DNA from 2 places in the Caballeronia sp. LZ024 genome. Region 2 is predicted to be linked to the other one. Evidence: riboswitches for the same ligand, from Rfam matches in the RefSeq annotation. Region 2 holds a riboswitch; the other holds the start of a gene.
The links. A riboswitch is a leader RNA that binds a small molecule or an ion and turns the genes downstream of it on or off. The one in region 2 is predicted to bind glycine.
Positions count from the first base shown of each region.

Region 1: it holds a riboswitch for glycine, as region 2 does, so the genes downstream of both, gcvT (glycine cleavage system aminomethyltransferase GcvT) here and QCE48_RS22350 (D-amino acid dehydrogenase) in region 2, are expected to answer to the same signal.

Region 1 is NZ_JARUXL010000001.1:3,338,650-3,348,177, reverse strand. It holds gene flhA (flagellar biosynthesis protein FlhA) at 1-999, shown strand, start outside; gene QCE48_RS15140 (L-serine ammonia-lyase) at 1,006-2,394, opposite strand; gene QCE48_RS15135 (alginate lyase family protein) at 2,422-3,537, opposite strand; gene gcvP (aminomethyl-transferring glycine dehydrogenase) at 3,643-6,582, opposite strand; gene gcvH (glycine cleavage system protein GcvH) at 6,649-7,029, opposite strand; gene gcvT (glycine cleavage system aminomethyltransferase GcvT) at 7,099-8,220, opposite strand; glycine riboswitch at 8,350-8,476, opposite strand; glycine riboswitch at 8,500-8,599, opposite strand; gene QCE48_RS15115 (oxidoreductase) at 8,670-9,528, opposite strand, start outside.
Region 2 is NZ_JARUXL010000004.1:37,678-47,205, forward strand. It holds gene clpP (ATP-dependent Clp endopeptidase proteolytic subunit ClpP) at 1-539, shown strand, start outside; gene QCE48_RS22350 (D-amino acid dehydrogenase) at 553-1,827, opposite strand; glycine riboswitch at 1,911-2,013, opposite strand; glycine riboswitch at 2,017-2,112, opposite strand; gene QCE48_RS22355 (hypothetical protein) at 2,196-2,498, shown strand; gene flhD (flagellar transcriptional regulator FlhD) at 2,725-3,042, shown strand; gene QCE48_RS22365 (hypothetical protein) at 3,076-3,288, shown strand; gene QCE48_RS22370 (hypothetical protein) at 3,331-4,566, opposite strand; gene QCE48_RS22375 (LysR substrate-binding domain-containing protein) at 4,895-5,803, opposite strand; gene QCE48_RS22380 (sulfite exporter TauE/SafE family protein) at 5,886-6,653, shown strand; gene QCE48_RS22385 (DoxX family protein) at 7,053-7,466, shown strand; gene QCE48_RS22390 (GGDEF domain-containing protein) at 7,536-8,954, opposite strand; gene QCE48_RS22395 (H-NS histone family protein) at 9,032-9,528, shown strand, end outside.

The sequences.
Region 1 (9,528 bases), on a different contig from region 2:
CCGCTGGGTCTCGAAGTCGGCTACCGGCTGATTCCGCTTGTCGACAAGAACACCGACGGCGAATTGCTCAAGCGCATCAAAGGCATTCGCAAGAAGTTCGCGCAGGAAATCGGCTTTTTGCCGCCGGTCATCCATATCCGCGACAACCTCGAACTGCGTCCGAACGGCTATCGCATTTCGCTCAAGGGCGTGGAAGTGGGCGTCGGCGAGGCGTTCCCGGGACAGTGGCTCGCGATCAATCCGGGACAGGTGTCCGCCGCGCTCCCCGGCACGCAGACGCAGGACCCGGCGTTCGGACTGCCGGCCGTCTGGATCGATACCAACATGCGCGAGCAGGCGCAGGTCTACGGTTACACGGTCGTCGATGCGAGCACGGTCGTCGCGACGCATTTGAACCATCTCGTCGTCACGCACGCGGCCGAGTTGCTCGGGCGTCAGGAAGTGCAGGCGCTTCTTGATCGCATCGGCCGTGACACGCCGTCGCTCACCGACGACCTCGTGCCGAAGACCGTTTCGCTCACGACGCTGCAAAAGGTGTTGCAGAACCTGCTCGACGAAGGCGTGCCGATCCGCGACATGCGCACCATCCTCGATTCGCTGCTGGAGCACGCGCCGAAGATCGGCGACGCATACGAACTCACGGCGGCGGTGCGGCTCGCGCTCGGCCGCGCGATCTCGCAGCAGTGGTATCCGGGCGGCGGCGATCTGCAGGTGATGGGACTCGATCCGACGCTCGAGCGGGTGTTGTCGCAGGCGCTGTCGACGGGGGCGAATCCGGGGCTGGAGCCGGGGCTCGCCCAGACGCTTCTCAATTCGACGCAGAACGCGATCATGCGCCAGCAGAACCTCGGCTTGCCGCCGGTGCTGCTCGTGCAGCATTCGCTGCGGGCGATGCTCGCGCGGTTCCTGCGGCGCAGTCTGCCGCAGTTGAAGGTGCTGTCCTACGCGGAAGTGCCGGATACGCGCAATGTGAAGGTGGTGAATCTGATTGGGGCGTAACGCGCCTCAACACTCCACGATATTCACCGCCAGCCCGCCGCGCGACGTTTCCTTGTACTTGGTTTTCATGTCGGCGCCGGTTTCGCGCATGGTCTTGATGACCGAATCGAGCGACACATAGTGCGAACCGTCGCCGCGCATCGCCATGCGCGCGGCGTTGACGGCCTTCACCGACCCCATCGCATTGCGTTCGATACACGGAATCTGCACCATTCCGCCGACCGGATCGCAGGTCAGCCCGAGGTTGTGTTCCATGCCGATCTCGGCGGCGTTCTCGACTTGCGTCGGCGTGCCGCCCATCACGGCGGCGAGCGCGCCCGCGGCCATCGAACACGCGACGCCCACTTCGCCCTGACAGCCGACTTCGGCGCCCGAGATCGACGCGTTCATCTTGTACAGGATGCCGATGGCCGCCGCCGTCAGCAGAAAGTCGATCACGCCCTGCTCGTTCGATCCCGGCATGAAGCGGTCGTAGTAATGCAGCACGGCCGGGATGATGCCGGCGGCGCCATTGGTCGGCGCGGTCACGACGCGCCCGCCGACCGCGTTTTCCTCGTTCACCGCGATCGCGTAGAGATTGATCCAGTCGATCATCGAGAGCGGATCGCGCAACGCCTGTTCCGGCTTGCCAGCCAGCGCGCGATACAACTGCGGCGCCCGGCGTTTCACCTGAAACGGCCCGGGCAGGTTGCCGTCGGCTTCCGGGTTGCCGATGCCGCATCCGCGCGCAACGCACGCCTGCATCACGTCCCAGATGCGCAACAGGCCCGCGCGGATGTCCTCGGCGCTGCGCCAGATGCGCTCGTTCTCCCACATGAGCTGCGCAATCGACTTGCCCGACTCGACGCACATCGCGAGCAACTCGTCGCCCGTGTGAAACGGATACGGCAACTGCTCGTGCGCGGTCAGCACCGCCGTGTTCGCCGCGCCCGCCGTCACGACGAAGCCGCCGCCCACCGACAGATAAGTCGCCTCGCGAAGCAGCGCGCCGCCCGCATCGAATGCGTGCAGCTTCATGCCGTTCGGATGTTCGGCGAGCGCCTGCCGATAAAACCCGATGTGCTCCTTCTGCACGAACGGAATTTCGTGCGTGCCGAGCAGCGCGAGCTTCTTCGATGCGCGCACGGATTCGAGTCGCGGCGTGATCGTCTGGGCGTCGACTGTATCCGGCGCGTCGCCCATCAAGCCGAGCATGACGCCACGATCCGTGCCGTGACCCTTGCCCGTCGCGCCGAGCGACCCATACAGGTCGCATTTGACCGACGCGACCGCGTCGAGCAATCCGTCGCGTTCGAGCCCTTGCACGAACATCAACGCCGCGCGCATCGGCCCGACCGTATGCGAACTCGACGGACCGATGCCGATTTTGAAGAGATCGAAAACGCTGACTGCCATGAAGGTTCCTGGTTGATTCCGGAGTGATTAGCGCGCCGGCAGCGGCAGACAGACCGCGAGCCAGGCGGGCGGCGTCGCGGCGAGCCGCAGCGCCACCGGTGCATAGCGGCCGTCGAGACGCGCCGCGAGATGAAACAGTTCCGCCGCATTCTTCGGGTCCCACTGGCCCGAATAGCCCGGCAGACCCGCTTCGCGCCGTTTGGCGTCGAACGGCACGGACGAATGAACGAACTCTTCGTGCGTCTTCGTGCCGAGCGCATACGGCGTGAGCCAGTTGAGCGCGGCGGCGAGCGTCGCGCCGGAAGGCGCGCGGTCCGCGATCCAGTTGCGGTTATGACGCCGCGCCGCGAGCGCCGCCGTCACGAGCGGCTGAAGATCGTAGGTGACATAGCGCAGCGCGTCGCGCTCGGCGAAATCGACGGTCGAGCCGTCCGGCGCAATGTTGTCGCCGATATGCTCGACGAAAAGACGCTGCGCCGCGTTGATCATCTTGCGATCGTCGATGGTGAACGCGCCCATCGAGATCAGCTTCACGCGATGACTCTGCCAGTTGTTGCGATACGTGCCTTCGAGCGGCCGTTTCTGCTTGTCGATGTCCTCGACATAACCCGTCACCATCTTGGAGATGAACGCGTTCGCCGCATTGCGCGTCTTGACCGGCAGCGCGCTCGCAGTCAAATCATAGGCGAGGATCAGCGACTCGAAGTTCGTTTCGTCGATCGGATTGAAGCTCGGCTGGTAAGTCGTGACCCACGCGAGCAGGAAGCGCTCGACGAGCCGCAGATAGCGCTCGTCGCCGGTCGCGCGCCAGGCGAGCGCGGCGTCGCGCATGAGGCCGAGGTCCTTCTCCGCTTCGACGCTCTCGTCGTAGATGCCCTCGTGCGGCAGCGTGCCTTCGGTGTGCAGCTTCGCGCGCGCCTTCGGCTGGTCGTTGACGTGCGACTGCACCATCTTCACCAGCGCCCGCACGCCGGGATCGGCATTGGTGCGCTCGCTCGACTGCATCGCGGGCGCGGCGCAGAAATTCATCGCGGCGTGCGCGCCCTGCGTCGCGACCGCGGCCGTCAGCGCAATCGCGGCGAGCGCTGTCTGCATGTGCCATCGACGGCCCGCCTCGTTCCCCACTCGCACCTTCAGCGCCATGCGAACTCCCTTGATTGGCTTTGGTTCGGGGTGAGATGTTAGCCGGGATTGGGCGGCTGAAGCAAAAACCGCCCGAAGCTTCCGGGCGGTCTGGCGATGTCCACGTCAGTCGTCGTATTCCGACACCGGCACGCACGAGCACATCAGGTTGCGGTCGCCATAGGCGTTATCCGCGCGGCCGACCGGCGGCCAGTACTTGCGCGCGACGAGCGACTTCAGCGGATACGCCGCCTGCTCGCGCGTGTACGTGTGCGTCCAGTCGTCGGCGGTCACGACGGCCGCCGTGTGCGGCGCGTGCTTCAGCGGATTGTCCTCGCGATCGGCGCGCTCTTCCTCCACCGCGCGAATCTCCTCGCGAATCCGGATCATCGCGTCGATGAAGCGGTCGAGTTCTTCCTTCGACTCCGATTCCGTCGGTTCGACCATCAGCGTGCCCGGCACCGGGAAGCTCATCGTCGGCGCGTGGAAGCCGAAATCGATCAGGCGCTTGGCGACGTCTTCCACCGAAATGCCGCTCGATTCCTTGATCGGCCGCACGTCGAGAATGCATTCGTGCGCAACCAGTCCGCCCGGTCCGCTGTAAAGCACCGGATAGTGCGGCGCGAGACGATTCGCCACGTAGTTCGCCGCGAGAATCGCGCTTTCGGTCGCGGCGGTGAGGCCCTTCGCGCCCATCATCGCGATATACATCCACGAGATCGGCAGGATTGCGGCCGAGCCGTAAGGCGCCGACGACACCGCGCCGATACCGCTTTCGTCGCGCTGATAGCCGGTCGAGTGCTGGTTCGGCAGGAACTTCGCAAGATGCGCGCCGACCGCGACGGGGCCGACGCCCGGTCCGCCGCCGCCGTGCGGAATGCAGAAGGTCTTGTGCAGGTTCAGGTGCGACACGTCGCCGCCGAACTGGCCGGGTGCGGTCAGGCCGACCATCGCGTTCATGTTGGCGCCGTCGACGTACACCTGGCCGCCGTGCGCGTGCACGATCTCGCAGATTTCGCGGACGTTGCGCTCGAACACGCCGTGCGTCGACGGATACGTAATCATGATCGCCGCGAGATTCGCCGAATGCTTCTCGGCTTTCGCCTTGAGGTCGTCGATATCGACGTTGCCGTTCGCATCGCACGCGACCACGACAACCTGCATGCCCGCCATCTGCGCGGACGCCGGATTGGTGCCGTGCGCGGAAGCCGGAATCAGGCAGACATTGCGATGCCCTTCGCCGCGCGACTCGTGGTACGCATGGATGATGAGCAGCCCCGCGTACTCGCCTTGCGAGCCGGCGTTCGGCTGCAGCGACACGGCCGCATAACCCGTGCACGCGACGAGCATCTGTTCGAGCTGATCGATCATCGTGCGATAGCCGACGGTCTGCTCGGCCGGCGCGAACGGATGGATCTGCGCGAATTCGGGCCACGTGACCGGCAGCATTTCCGAGGTCGCGTTGAGCTTCATCGTGCACGAGCCGAGCGGGATCATCGTGCGGTCGAGCGCGAGGTCCTTGTCGGCGAGACTGCGCAGATAGCGCAGCATTTCGTGCTCGGAATGGTGACGGTTGAAGACCGGGTGCGTGAGGAATTCGCTCGTGCGATGCAGATGGGCGGGCAGCGATTCCTTGAGCGCGCCATCGAGCGCGTCGATGTCGAAGGTTTCCGTCTTGCCCGCGACTTCCGCGAAGAGCGCGAAGAGCTTCGTCAGGTCGTCGCGGGTGGTGGTTTCGTCGAGCGACACGCCCACATGCTGCGCATCCACATGACGCAGGTTGATGTGCGCGGCGGAAGCAGCCTGATGCAGCGCCGTGGTGTTCGCGCCGCTCTGGATGGTCACCGTGTCGAAGAACGTTTCGTTTGCGAGCGCGTAGCCGAGCTTCTGGACGCCCGCCGCGAAGATCGACGCGACGCGGTTCACGCGCAGCGCGATCGTCTTCAGACCGTGCGGGCCGTGATAGACCGCGTACATGCTCGCCATGATCGCGAGCAACGCCTGCGCGGTACACACATTCGACGTCGCCTTCTCGCGGCGGATGTGCTGTTCGCGCGTTTGCAGTGCGAGACGCAGCGCGTGCTTGCCCTGCGCGTCGACGGTCACGCCCACCAGCCGCCCCGGCATCTGGCGTTTGAATTCGTCGCGCACGGCCATGTACGCCGCGTGCGGACCGCCGAAGCCGACCGGCACGCCGAACCGCTGCGTATTGCCGACCGCGACATCCGCGCCCCATTCGCCCGGCGGCGTCAGCAGCGTGAGCGCGAGCAGATCGGCGGCGGCGACCACGTAACCGCCCGCCGCGTGAATCGCTTCGGTGAGCGCGCGGTAGTCGCGCACGTCACCGTTCGCGCCCGGGTATTGCAGCAGCACGCCGAACGCATTCGCCGAAGCAGCGTCCTCGGCCGGCCCGACCTTCACGTCCACGCCGATCGGCTTCGCGCGTGTCCGCACGACTTCGATCGTCTGCGGCAATACGTCGTCGGCGACGTAAAACACGTTCGACTTCGGCTTGCCGACGCGTTGCAAAAGCGTCATCGCTTCGGCGGCGGCGGTGGCTTCGTCGAGCAGCGACGCGTTCGAGATCGCGAGGCCGGTCAAATCGATCACCATCTGCTGGAAGTTCAGGAGCGCCTCCAGGCGCCCTTGCGAAATCTCCGGCTGATACGGCGTGTACGCCGTGTACCAGGCCGGATTTTCCAGCACGTTGCGCAGGATCACAGCCGGCGTGTGCGTGCCGTAATAGCCCTGACCGATGTACGTCCGGAACACCAGATTCTGATCCGCGAGCTTCCTGAGCGACGCGAGCGCTTCAGCCTCGCTCTTCGGCTGCGCGAAGGGACCCAACGCGGCGCCGAGCGGCAAGGTTTCCTGACGGCGGATCGACTCCGGGATCACCGCGTCGATGAACGCCGCGCGCGAGGCGAAGCCGAGCGCGTCGAGCATCGCGCGCTGGTCGGCGGAATCGGGACCGATGTGCCGCTCGGCGAATGCATCGTGGCATTCGAGCGCGGCGAGGGACAGGGATGAGCGGTTCATCAGGCGATCCGGAGTGTCGAGCTTCATGTGAATTCCTGCGGGTGCGGTTTCCGGCGGCTTGCGTCCGCGAAAACCGCACCGTCGATTAAGAGATTATTCGCCGATCGACTGGCCGTAGCCGGCGGCGTCGAGCAGCTTGTCGAGGCTTGCGTCAGCGGCCGGCTTGATCTTGAAGAGCCAGCTTTCATACGGCGCGCCGTTGATCTGGTCGGGGCCGCTCGTCAGCGCGTCGTTGGCCGCGACGATTTCGCCCGAGACCGGCGCGTAGATGTCGGACGCCGCCTTCACCGATTCGATGACCGCGATCGCGTCGCCCGCCGTCACGGTCTTGCCCGCCGCCGGCAGTTCGACGAACACGATGTCGCCGAGCGCTTCCTGCGCGTGATCGGTGATGCCGATGGCGAGCGTGCCGTCAGCTTCGGTGCGGACCCATTCGTGCGATTCGGTGTATTTCAGTTCGGCCGGGATGCTCATTGGATGCTCCTGTGCGTGGTTCTTGAGAGTAGGGTTCGGACATGCGCTGCGCCGTGCGGCGCGGCCTCGTCAGAGGCTCGCGAGCACCTTGCCGTTGCGCACGAAGGGCAGTTTTACCACGCTAGCGGGAAGTTGCTTGTCGCGGATCACGACCTGCACGACGTCGCCCGGATTCACGCTCGCCGGCACCCGGGCGAACGCGATCGATTCCTGCATCGACGGGGAAAACGTGCCGCTCGTGATCTCGCCCTCGCCCGCCGGCGTGACGACTTTCTGGTGAGCACGAAGCACGCCACCGGCGCGGCCGTTTTCCTTGTGCAGAATCAGTCCGACGAAATTCGACTTCTGGCCGTCCGCTTCGAGCGCCGTGCGCCCGATGAAATCGCGCGACGATTTCATGTCGACGGTCCACGCGAGGCCCGCGTCGAGCGGCGAGACGTTTTCGTCCATGTCCTGGCCGTAGAGGTTCATGCCGGCTTCGAGCCGCAGCGTGTCGCGTGCGCCGAGGCCTGCGGGCTTCACGCCCTGCGCCTTCAGTGCGTCCCAAAGCGCTTCGACGTGCGCGTCCAGCACGAGGATCTCGAAGCCGTCCTCGCCGGTGTAGCCGGTGCGGGCGAGCATCAGTTCGCCGAAGGGCGTCGAGGGGAACGTCACGGCGTTGAACGGCTTGATCGATTCGGTCGCGGCGCGCGTCTCCGGCACCACTTGCCAGACTTTTTCGCGCGCGTTCGGACCCTGCACGGCGACGATCGCCAGATCGCGGCGCGGCGTGATCGTCAGGCCGAATTCGCCTTCGGCGTTCAGCTGGCCGAACCACGCAATGTCCTTCTCGGCGGTGCTCGCGTTCACGACGACGCGAAAATGGTCTTCGGCGAAAAAGTAGACGATCAGGTCGTCGATCACGCCGCCTTTGCTGTTGAGCAGGCAGGAGTAGAGCGCCTTTCCGGGCGTGGTGAGCTTGTCGACGTTATTGGCGATCGCGAGCTTGAAGAAGTCGCGCACCGGGCCGCCGGTGAAATCGACGACGCGCATGTGCGACACGTCGAACATGCCGGCGTCGGTGCGCACGGCCTTGTGTTCGTCGATCTGCGAGCCGTAGTTGACGGGCATGTCCCAGCCGCCGAAGTCGACCATGCGCGCGTTGAGCGCGAGGTGAGCGGCGTGGAGGGGCGTGTGTTGAAGTTCGGTCATCGGGGCCTCGGGTCGCAAAAACAAAAAAGGCCATGCTTCGACTTCACCGGCGGTTTCGGCTTTTCAGGCTGCGTCTTTGCGTGATCGCAAATGCAGCATGCAAAGCCCAAACCGCGTGGCGGATCGAAGCATGACCCCTCTGTCCTCGGTACCTGAGAGATTGCGCGGACCCGGTATGCGGCCCATCGCGCGCCCCTTCGGTGGGCACCAGCCGATTGTTTCCATCCCGGCCGTGCCGCTCTCCAGAGTGCGAAGAAACGGTTCTGAACGAACGATTTCCTCGACGCGGCCGGTCCTTTTGCCTGAGAGTTTGCGGGTGTGCCCCTTCGGCGGCGCGGCGCGCAAAACCTGCGGCCACGCGCTCTCCCGACGCGTGCGGCGAATTTACGCGACCGTATTAGGCTTGTCAAACAGATTAGGAAACCGCCGAGTGGCACGCCGCCCGGGCTTCACAGCCGCCTGAATGCCACGCGCCGCCCTTCGGCGTCGCTTTCCATCGCGAGTTCGATGATCGTCATCACGTCGACCGCGTCCTGCGCCGAAACCGGGAACGGCTTCTTGTCCTGGATCGACGCTGCCAGCGCGCGATAGTAGTCGGCGTAGGCGCCGTCGCGCGTGGCGAATTCCTGGCGCAGATCGTGATCGCCGTCGACTTCGCGCAGGAGGCCGGGCGGATTTTTTGCGAATTCGGCGTCGCCCGGACGCAGGCCCGCTTTCAGCTGATCTTCCTGCGTGTCGAGCCCGTTCTTCACATAACTGCCGCGCGTTCCGTGGACGGAAAACCGCGGCGGTTCGAGCGCCGCGAGCGCGGTAGCGTGCAGGACGACTTCCTTGTCGCCGTAGCCGAGCAGCAGATGCACGTAATCTGGCGCGTGCGCGTGGTCGCGGTGCTGCCGGACCGTCGCGAAAACGGTCTGCGGCGCGCCGAACAGCGTGAGCGCCTGATCGATCAGATGCGGCCCGAGATCGAACAGCAGACCGCCTCCGCGCGACGTTTCCTCGCGCCATCGCTGCGGCACTTTCGGGCGGAAACGGTCGAAATGCGATTCGAAATGCGTCACGCGTCCGAGCCGCCCGCTTTCGATCAGCGCGCGCAACGTGATGAAATCGCCGTCCCAGCGCCGGTTGTGAAAGGGCGCGAACAGCAGGCCGCGCGCGGCCGCGAGATCGGCGAGCGTGCGTGCGGCGGCGGCGGACAGCGTCACTGGCTTGTCGACGACCACGTGCTTGCCCGCTTCCAGCGCCCGGCGCGCGAGGTCGAAGTGCGTGTCGTTGGGCGTCGCGATCACGATGCATTCGATTTCGTCG
Region 2 (9,528 bases):
CCTACGACGTCTATTCGCGCCTCTTGCGCGAGCGCATCGTGTTTCTCGTCGGACCGGTCAACGACCAGACGGCGAGCCTCGTCGTCGCGCAATTGCTGTTTCTGGAAGCGGAGAATCCCGACAAGGATATCGCCCTTTACATCAACTCGCCGGGCGGCTCCGTCTACGACGGGATGGCGATCTACGACACGATGCAGTTCGTGCGCCCCGACGTCTCGACGCTCTGCACCGGCTTCGCGGCGAGCATGGGCACGTTCCTGCTGAACGCGGGAACGAAGGGCAAGCGCTTCGCGCTGCCCAACGCGCGCATCATGATCCACCAGCCGTCGGGCGGCTCGCAGGGCACCGCCGCCGACGTCGCGATCCAGGCGCAGGAAGTCCTGTACCTGCGCGAGCGTCTGAACGCGATCACGGCGGAGCGCACCGGCAAGACGGTCGAAGAGATCGCGCGCGACACCGACCGCGACAACTTCATGTCGGCGGTCGAGGCGCGCGACTACGGACTGATCGACGAAGTGCTGGCCGGCCGCCGCGAGTGAACCTTCGTGCGTGTTACGAGCGCACCGGCGCGGGCCGGGATGTGCGTACGCCCGCGGGCTTGCGGCGGCCCGCGCCGTGCTGGATCGTCTCGGCGATCGACTCGGCCGTCGCCGCCGACAGCGTCCAGCCGAGATGCCCGTGCCCGGTGTTGTAGTACACGCCCGGAAGCTTGCCGGCGCCGACCCGCGGCAGCATGCTCGGCAACATCGGTCGCAGGCCGGCCCACGGAATCACGCGCGCGGTCGAGACCTGCGGGAAGAGACGCCGCGTCCAGTCGACGAGCGGCGCGACGCGGTCCGCGCGAATATCGCGATTGAAGCCGTTGATCTCGGCCGTGCCCGCGACGCGAAAGCGATCGGCACCGAGCCGGCTCGTGACGATCTTCGCGTTGTCGTCGAGAAGGCTGACCCAGGGGGCCGCGTTCTGGCTCTGTTCATCGTCGAGACAGACGGTGATCGAATAGCCCTTCACCGGATAGACGTTAACCTGGTCGCCCAGCATGCCGGCGAACGCGCGGCTTTGCACGCCCGCACACACGACGACCTGCTCGAACACGTCGGCGCGCCGTTCTCCATCGTGGCGGGCGTCGATCGAGATGCGCGCGTCGCCGCCCTGCCGGATCGACTCGATCTGCGTGTCGTAGCGGAATTCGACGCCGTAACGCGCGCAGGCATCGGCGAGACCGCGCGTGAACTTGTGGATGTCGCCGGTCGAATCCGACGGCGTGAAGAAGCCGCCATGAAACTCGCCCTGCAACGCGGGCTCGATGCGGCCGATCTCGCTCGCGCCGACCGCATGGCGGTCGAGGCCGCCTTCGCGCAGCAGCGCGTTGACCTTCGCGGCGGCGTCGTAGTCTCGGCGATCCTTGTAGATATGAAGGATGCCGCGCCGTTCCAGGTCGAACGCGATGCCTTCGCGCTCGGCGATCGAAAAGAGATGCTCGCGCGCGGCAAGCGCGAGGCGCACGGTCTCGATGGTGTTCGCGCGGTAGTTCGGAATCTGGCGCAGGAATTCGCCCATCCACGAATACTTGTGCCACGAGGGCGACGGATTCATGAGCAGCGGGGCGTCGCGCGTGAGCATCCAGCGCAGGCCCTTCAGCACGGTGGCCGTGCGGTTCCAGACTTCGGCGTTGCTGACGGAGAGCTGGCCGCCGTTCGCGAACGACGTTTCCATCGCCGCATAGCGATGACGTTCGTAGACGGTAACCTGGAAGCCGCGGCGGGCGAGGGCGTAAGCGGTGGTGACGCCGGTAATCCCGGCGCCGATGATGGCGATTCGTGACATGACATGGTCCAGATCGAATTGAGCATCGCCGGATGCCTTCGACCGCGCTCATTGCGCGAGTCGGCTTCCGGCGCCGATGCCCCATCTGTCCATGTACCTGAGAGTTTCTCTTACGCCAGTGAAACGCTGAAGCGGTGATGCGGCGGAAGATCCCCTTCGGTGGGCGCGTCGCGCCTCTCTCCAGATCGTTCCTGCGGCGCGGTCCTTGGGCCTGAGAGTTTCCGGGGCGGTTGCTCCGTCGGCGTCGTCATCAGTTGCCTTGACGATCTCTCCCGCGCTGCATGTCGAGAACAGGTGCAAGGTAACGTCCGCGATTATTGTTGGCAAGTCTTTTCGGCTTCACGACAAAGCCGCGTGCGCGCAAGCGCTTGCGCGGCATCGCGACGCAGACGGCGCCGCACGACCGTCCTCAAGTTTGTTCTGCATGCGCCGAAAACTGGTCAATGGAACAAGACGAAGACCTCCCGCTCGGCCGCATGCATCCGCTCCGTGGCGAAGCATTTGCTCTCGCGCTGAGCATCGAGACGATTCGGCGCGCGCGCGGCCGGAGCAATCCCCGCGATTTCGCACTCGGCTCGCCGCAGTGGGAAAAGGTCAGCCTCGATTTCGCACGCGACATCCGCTGGGCGCTCGGGATGAACGACGAGGACGACGACGAGTCGCAACAGTAAGCCGGTTTGTTACATGTAGACCAACCGGACCGCGCCGGCTGGCTGGGCGCGCAATGGTTTGCGCAATAGTTACCTGGAAATTCTTTCCATCCGAAAAAAACGTCTGAAAACCCATTGCTAATCGTTTGCGGCGACTTTAGACTCCGATCCATCCTGTTACGAAATGTAACGAATGTTACGGGAAGCGGTCCAGAACGACCGTTCGCCCAGCCAGACCGGAGACGCCATGCAAACCGCCGAGACTTCAGAAGCGATTCGCGAGATCAACCTTTCGTACATCATGCTGGCCCAGCGCCTGTTGCGTGAAGACCGCGCGATCGGCATGTTCCGCCTCGGGCTGTCGCGGGAGATCGCCGACATCCTGGCGAACCTGACGCTCGCGCAGGTGGTCAAGCTGGCTGCGTCGGACCAGTTGCTGTGCTTCTTCCGCTTCAACGACCAGGCGATGCTCACGGCGCTCACGCAGGCGCCGAAGAACTCGACCGTCGCGCCGACACACGCCGCGATCATCATGGCCGGCCTGCCGGCAGCCCAGTTCGCCTGAGACTACGCGGGTCCGCATTTCATGAACCAGGGCGTGCTATTTCCCTTTTGCGTCGACCAAGCGCTTTTCGACGACGCGCGCCTCGTCGCCGCGCGCGTGTGCGCCATGCGCCGCGCGCAAGGGCAGGCCGTCCCGAGCGACTTCGCGGAGGGCACGCCCGAAGCGGACGCCCTCGCACTCGACTTTCTGCGCGACATCGAACGCGCGCTCGACCACACCAGCAAGTCGCTGACCGGCGGCCATTAGGCCCGCCGGTCCTCCTTCTCCTGCCTTAAACCACCCCTCCGCTTACTGTGCCTCGCTCGCCCATACGTAGACCGGCAGCGTGCTGACCGGCGTGCCGATCTGCAGCGTGATCGCGCGATGCGAGGTCAGTTCGATCGCGCGCAAGTCGCCCGTATAGCGACGCACGTCGCCGTTGTCGTTGATATAGGCGACTACGGTGCCAGTGATGCCCGCGACGTTCGTCGCCGAGAGCGGCTGTCCCCAGATATCGAAGAACTTGCCGAGCGTGAACGACTTGAGGTTCGGCGTTTCGATGTGGATGATGCCGGTCTGGTCGTGCGTGTGCATCTCGTAGTTGCACGGTCCCGGAAGGCCGATGTTCATCGGCACCGCGAGCGATTGCCCGTCCTTGAAGATCGCGAGGTGCGTGTGCACGTGATAAAGCTCGCTCATGCCGGCCGCGCAGACGATGTCGTCGACCGCGGCGCCCTGGCCGCCCGTCGCGGTGTCGCCGTTCGCCCAGAACGCGCTGCCGACCACGCCGCCGTAGGTGAGCGTGATAGGCGAGGTGGCGAACGGCGGCGGATCGGTCCACGCATAGGTCGGGATCTGCGTGAGCGGCGTGCCGATCACGATCGTCACTTCGCCATGCGCGGGCAGCACGAGGCTCGCGAGATCGCCGGTGTATTGCGTGAGCACGCCGCCGTTCGTGACATAGGCCGTGATGGGCGTGCCCGTCAAGCCGGCGATGTTCGTCGACGAGAGCGGTTCACCCCAGATCGAGAAGAACTGACCGAGCGTGTAAGACCCGTTCGTGCTGGCATCCATGCGGATTTTTCCGGACGAATCGACCGTGTGAACGGGATAGACGCAGCCGGTTTGCGCGGTCATCGTCGGCGCGACCGTGCCGATGTTCGCCGGCAGCGCGAGAAGCTGTCCGTTCTGGTAGATCGACAGGTGCGAGTACGTGTATGAGTTGCTCGGGGCGGCGCAGTTGAGGCCGCCGACGGCTTGGCCGATTCCGCCCGTCGCCGTCGAACCCGCGTTCCATGTCGAGGTGCCGAGCGCGGTACCGTCGATTACCGGGGTGGCCGCGGCCAGCGTCGGCGCGGTCACGGCGGGCTCGCTTGCGGTGGTCGGCGGCTGCGCGGTCGTCTCGCTTGCGCCGCTTGCCGGAGTCGCGCCTGATGTCGATCCGCCTCCCGTGGAGGTCGCCGGACTTCCGCCGCCGCCTCCGCAACTAGCCAGCCAAACAAGACTGCCGATGATACAAGACCGCACAAGCAAGTCACGCGACATGTCTGTACTCCACAAGATCGATTGAATGAGAATGAGTCGAGCTAAAGAATGTCTTGTCTTGCGTCAGAGCGCAATCGCTGGCGTTACCTAAAAACATCGTGAAGCGACGCATCGGGTAAATGCGTCAGCAATGCGTGCGTGAAGCGGGAAAAGTTGCCGCGCTGCGAGCGCTCTGGCTGCGCTTGCGTATCCCATGTGGTGGCGGAAATCGTCTCGTATGATTAGTTCGTTCGCTTAACGATATAGAGTGTCCAGCATTGCCATACGGACATTGCCTTTTGCACGAAGTCCCACATATGCGGCCTGGCGCACAATCATGCGCGCGTAACTAAGGTTGACCGGGGAGCAGTATCTCGACGCGTCCATCGATCAGATGTTGCGCGAGCAGCACGGCATTCGGTGTGAGCGCTGCGAAGTTGCGCGCGCACAGATGAAGCCGCCGTGCGGACCACGGCTCCGAAAGCGGCACGATCGCGAGACCCGGGCGGCGCAGCGTCGCCGTCGATGCCTCTGACAATATCGCCACACCGATACCCGCTTCGACCAGCATGCCGACATGCCAGATGCTGCGCATCTGGATGCGGTAGTTGAGCTGGCGCCCGAGTCGCGAGGCACGCTCGGCGAGATGCGTTTCGAGCGCGGCATCGGCGAGTCCGACGAACGGGTCGTCGACGATGTCCGCGAACGACACCGACGCGCCCAAGCCTGCACGATGCGACCGGCTGGCGACCACGACGAGCTGATCGCGCGCGATGAGATGCGTCTGCAGCATCGCGAGATCGGCGATATCGGCAACGACGCCGAGTTCAGCGCGCCCTTCCGCGAGTGCCTGCACGATATCCGCGCTCGGCCGCTCTTCGAGATCGATGGAGAGATCCGGATACGTCGACAGAAAGCGTTCGAGGCGCGGCGGCAGGAAGGCGGCCAGCGCCGCCGTGTTGGAGAGCAGGCGAATGCGTCCCTTGAGACCTGTCGCGTAGGTTCGCAACTCGCCGCGCATCTGTTCGACCTGACCCAGGATCGAGCGCGCATGGCGCACGAGCGCGGCGCCCGCCGCGGTCACGCGCACGCCGCGCCGATTGCGTTCGAGCAACGGCGCGCCGAGCGCGGCCTCCATCCCGGCGATGCGCTCGCTCACGGAAGCGAGCGCGAGATGCATCGCTTCGGCGCCTCGCGTCAGGCTGCCGCGCTCAACGACGGTCAGGAAGAGCCGCATGTCGGTGAGATCGAAACGCATTGGGTTTCCTTCGGTTTTGCCGAAGTCTAGCATTGGAAAAGCCAGATTGCCGCATGGGCGTCGCGCCGCTAGGATGCCTCGTATGCACTCTCTTTTTCTTGTCTTCGGCGCGGGATTGTTGGCCGGCGCGATGAACGCGCTGGCGGGCGGCGGCTCGTTCGTCAGCCTGCCCGCGCTAATCGCTGCGGGTGTGCCACCGGTTCAGGCGAACTCTTCGAGCACGGTCGCGCTGTTCCCCGGCGGCGTCGCGAGCGCGTGGGCGTATCGCGACGGACTCGGCCCGGTCGGCTCGGCGACGATGCGCTCGCTGCTCGTCGCCACCTTGATCGGCGGGTTCGCGGGCGCGATTCTCCTGCTGCGGACATCGTCGGCGGCGTTTTCCTTCGTGCTGCCGTGGCTGCTCTTGATCGCAAGCCTCGCGCTCGCATTCGGGCGACGTGTCGGCGACGCGCTGCGGGCGCGCTATCGCATTCGCGGGTCGGCGGTGCTCGCGATTCAGTTCGGGCTCGGCGTGTACGGCGGCTACTTCGGCGGCGCGGTCGGCATCATGATGATCGCGATGTGGGGCCTGCTCGACACGCGCGACATCAAGAGCCTGAACGCGCCGCGCACGCTGCTCGTCAGCGCGGCGAACGCGGTGGCCGTGCTCACGTTCGTGATCGCGAAGGCGGTCCACTGGCCGGAGACGCTCGCGATGCTGGTCGCGGCGGTCATCGGCGGCTATGGCGGCGCGCAGATCGGGCGGCGCGCGTCGCCCGCGATCGTGCGGGCGTGCACGCTCGTGCTGACGTTCTGCATCACGCTCGCGTTCTTCGTCCGAACCTACGCACCGGCCTTGCCGGGCCGATGACGCGTCGGTTCATCAATGAAGGAGAGCAGCCATGATGTCAGCATTGCTCCAGACGATCGGCTCGCTCGCCATTCTGGCGAGCATTGCCGCGCGCCTGAAACTGCGCAGTGACGCTGAACAACGCCGTTGACAAGAAGTCGAGACTTGCTTCATATCGTCGAATGCGTAATGCAGCGACGCATCGGCGATCGTCATGCGCTTCCACGGGGCCCGCACGACGATGTCCGCGATCTGCGCACCCATTCGGAGAACATGGCGCGAAGTCATGTCCGTGCTGGACCGCACGCGCGCGACGGCGGGCCGAGGCAGCGCGGTAATCGATGCTCGGGCCCCGAACGTCTCAAACAAAGTTCCGGCGCGCCGTGCATGGCCGCCGGGAACATCAGGGAGCGAACCATCATGCGATACACCCTCTTCGAGAACCGCAAGGACGAGCTGATCCTGATCGCCCGCATCCTGCTGATGGTCCTCTTCCTGATCTTCGGCTGGAGCAAGCTGACGGCCTACTCGGCCACGGTCGCCTACATGGCGAAGGAGGGCGCGCCGATCCCCGCGCTGTCGGCGGCCATCGCGATCGTGGTGGAATTCTTTGTCGGCATCGCGATCGTGCTCGGGTTCTACACGCGGCCGCTCGCGCTGATCTTCGCGCTGTACACGCTCGGCACGGCGCTCATCGGCCATCCATTCTGGACGATGGCGGACGGCGAGCGCATGGCGAACATGATCAACTTCTACAAGAACGTGAGCATCATGGGCGGCCTGCTGCTGCTGTGCGTCACGGGCGCGGGCCGGTATTCGCTCGACCGGCGGTGAACGTCGCCGCGCGATGCCACGCACAGCGCGCGGAGAACGATCCCGTCGCCGCGCAAATTCTGGCGGTTTTCAGCCGGGTCGCTTCGTCGCTTGCGTCCGGGCGATGCCGTGCGACGCGCCTTCGTCCGCTTCCTCGACGCGGTTCCGGCCGAGCGCCTTCGCGCGATAGAGCGCGGCGTCCGCGAGCGCGACGAGGGCGGCCGGTCCCGCCGGCGTGCGCGCAGTCGAAGACGCGCAGCCGATCGAAATGGTGACGAGCGACGCTTCGTCGAGCGGCCCGCGCAGCTTCATCGCGACGACGGCGCGGCGCATCGACTCGGCGATCGCGCGTCCCGCCGGGCGGTCGCAGCCCGGCAGCACGGCGACGAATTCCTCGCCGCCGTAGCGCGCGACGAAGTCGCCCTGACGCCGCAGCGTGACGGCGAGCTCGCGCGCGACGCGCCGCAGGCAGTCGTCGCCTGCCTGATGGCCGAAGGTGTCGTTGTAGCGCTTGAAGTGATCGACGTCGATCAGGAGCAGCGTGAGCGGCTGACCCGAGGCGGCGGTCATCGCGAGTTCGCGCGGATAGCGTTCGTCGAAACAGGCGCGGTTGAAGAGCGACGTGAGGCCGTCGCGCGCCGCCGACTCCTTGAGCGCCCGGTGCGCTTCGCTCAGGTTGCGGTAGAGGCCGCTCGTCTCGTACACCAGCATGCCGAGCACGGCGCTCGCCGAGCCCATCGACGCGACCCGCGCCGCATACCAGCCGACGCTGTATCGTGCGCCGGCGTTAAGCGTCAGCACGACGTCGACGAGTCCGGCGAGCAGAGCGATCGCGAGCCACAGGTCCATCAGCGTGCGCAGACGCGTCGTGGAAACGTGCAGGCCGAGGGCGGCGAAACACAACGCCTCGACGAGCATCGCGACGGGGTTGCCCGACAACTGCGCGTAAGACGCGCCCGAGATGAGGTTCGGCAGCAAGCCGCCGTCATAGACCGATGCCGCGCACACCACGGCGCTCAGCGCGAGCGCGCCGGCGATGACGAGCGCACCGCGCGCGTGCCGTTCGTCCGGATCTTCGACGGCGGCGTGCAGGCGCGCGCGCACCGCGAGCGCGACGATGACGAGCGCCGGGAAGCCGCCGTGCCAGAAGACCCAGATCCAGATTGCGCTTTGCGGCCCCGCGCCGAAGAGGCCGGCGGGCGTGAAAACACCGGGAAAGACGAAGAGCTGGATCGCGGCGGTCAGGCTGACGAAGGCGTAGGCGCCGGCGAGCGCCGCGAGAAAGAGGCGGCCCGAGATGCGGTACTGCGTCCAGAGGAGAAAGGCGGTGAGACCCTCGGTCAGCGTCACCCAGGTGGCGAAGATCGGCAGGAACGGCACGACGACGGCGGCCTGCGTCCTCGCGTGCGGCCACACGAGGACGGCGGCCAGCAGCACCGCGGCCGCCGTGCAGGCTGCGGACAATCGATGACGCTTCGTCGAAAGAACGTTGAGGAGAGTCGCTTCCATGAAACCGGGCGATTACGCGGCGGGCGTTGTGCGGAACTCGTTCGTGCCGGACGTGAACGACGGAGACGGAATGGAGATTGTACCGGCGCAAGGCACGCACGGTTCGTATCGCGGAAATGGCGCGCCGATTGGCAAACTTTAATCGCGTAAAATCAAATGTATTAAGATCGCAGTCGACGGTCGCCTGCTTTTTCAGCACGCGCAGCCCCGAATCGAGCCAGTTCGCCTTTCTCCGGCAAGCCCGTCGCCCCGACGTCATCGTTATCCGCCCGCGCGAACAGTCGCGGGGGCTTCGACTCAAATTCGAAAACTTCGAACATCGTCCACTCCTTCGAAATCCAATGGCATATACCAGTCCGCAAGTCTCCGAGTTGCTCGCGCAACGCAACGCACTCGAGCAGCAGTTGTCAGAAGCACGCGAAAAAGAAGCACGGCTCGCCCTGATCGAAATCGTTCAGAAAATGCGCGAGTACGGAATCAGCCTGCACGACCTGATCGGCCGGAAGCCGGCGCCCGAGCCCGCGCAGCCGCCGGAAGGCGCGGCGAAATATCGCGACCCGCTCACCGGCGCGAC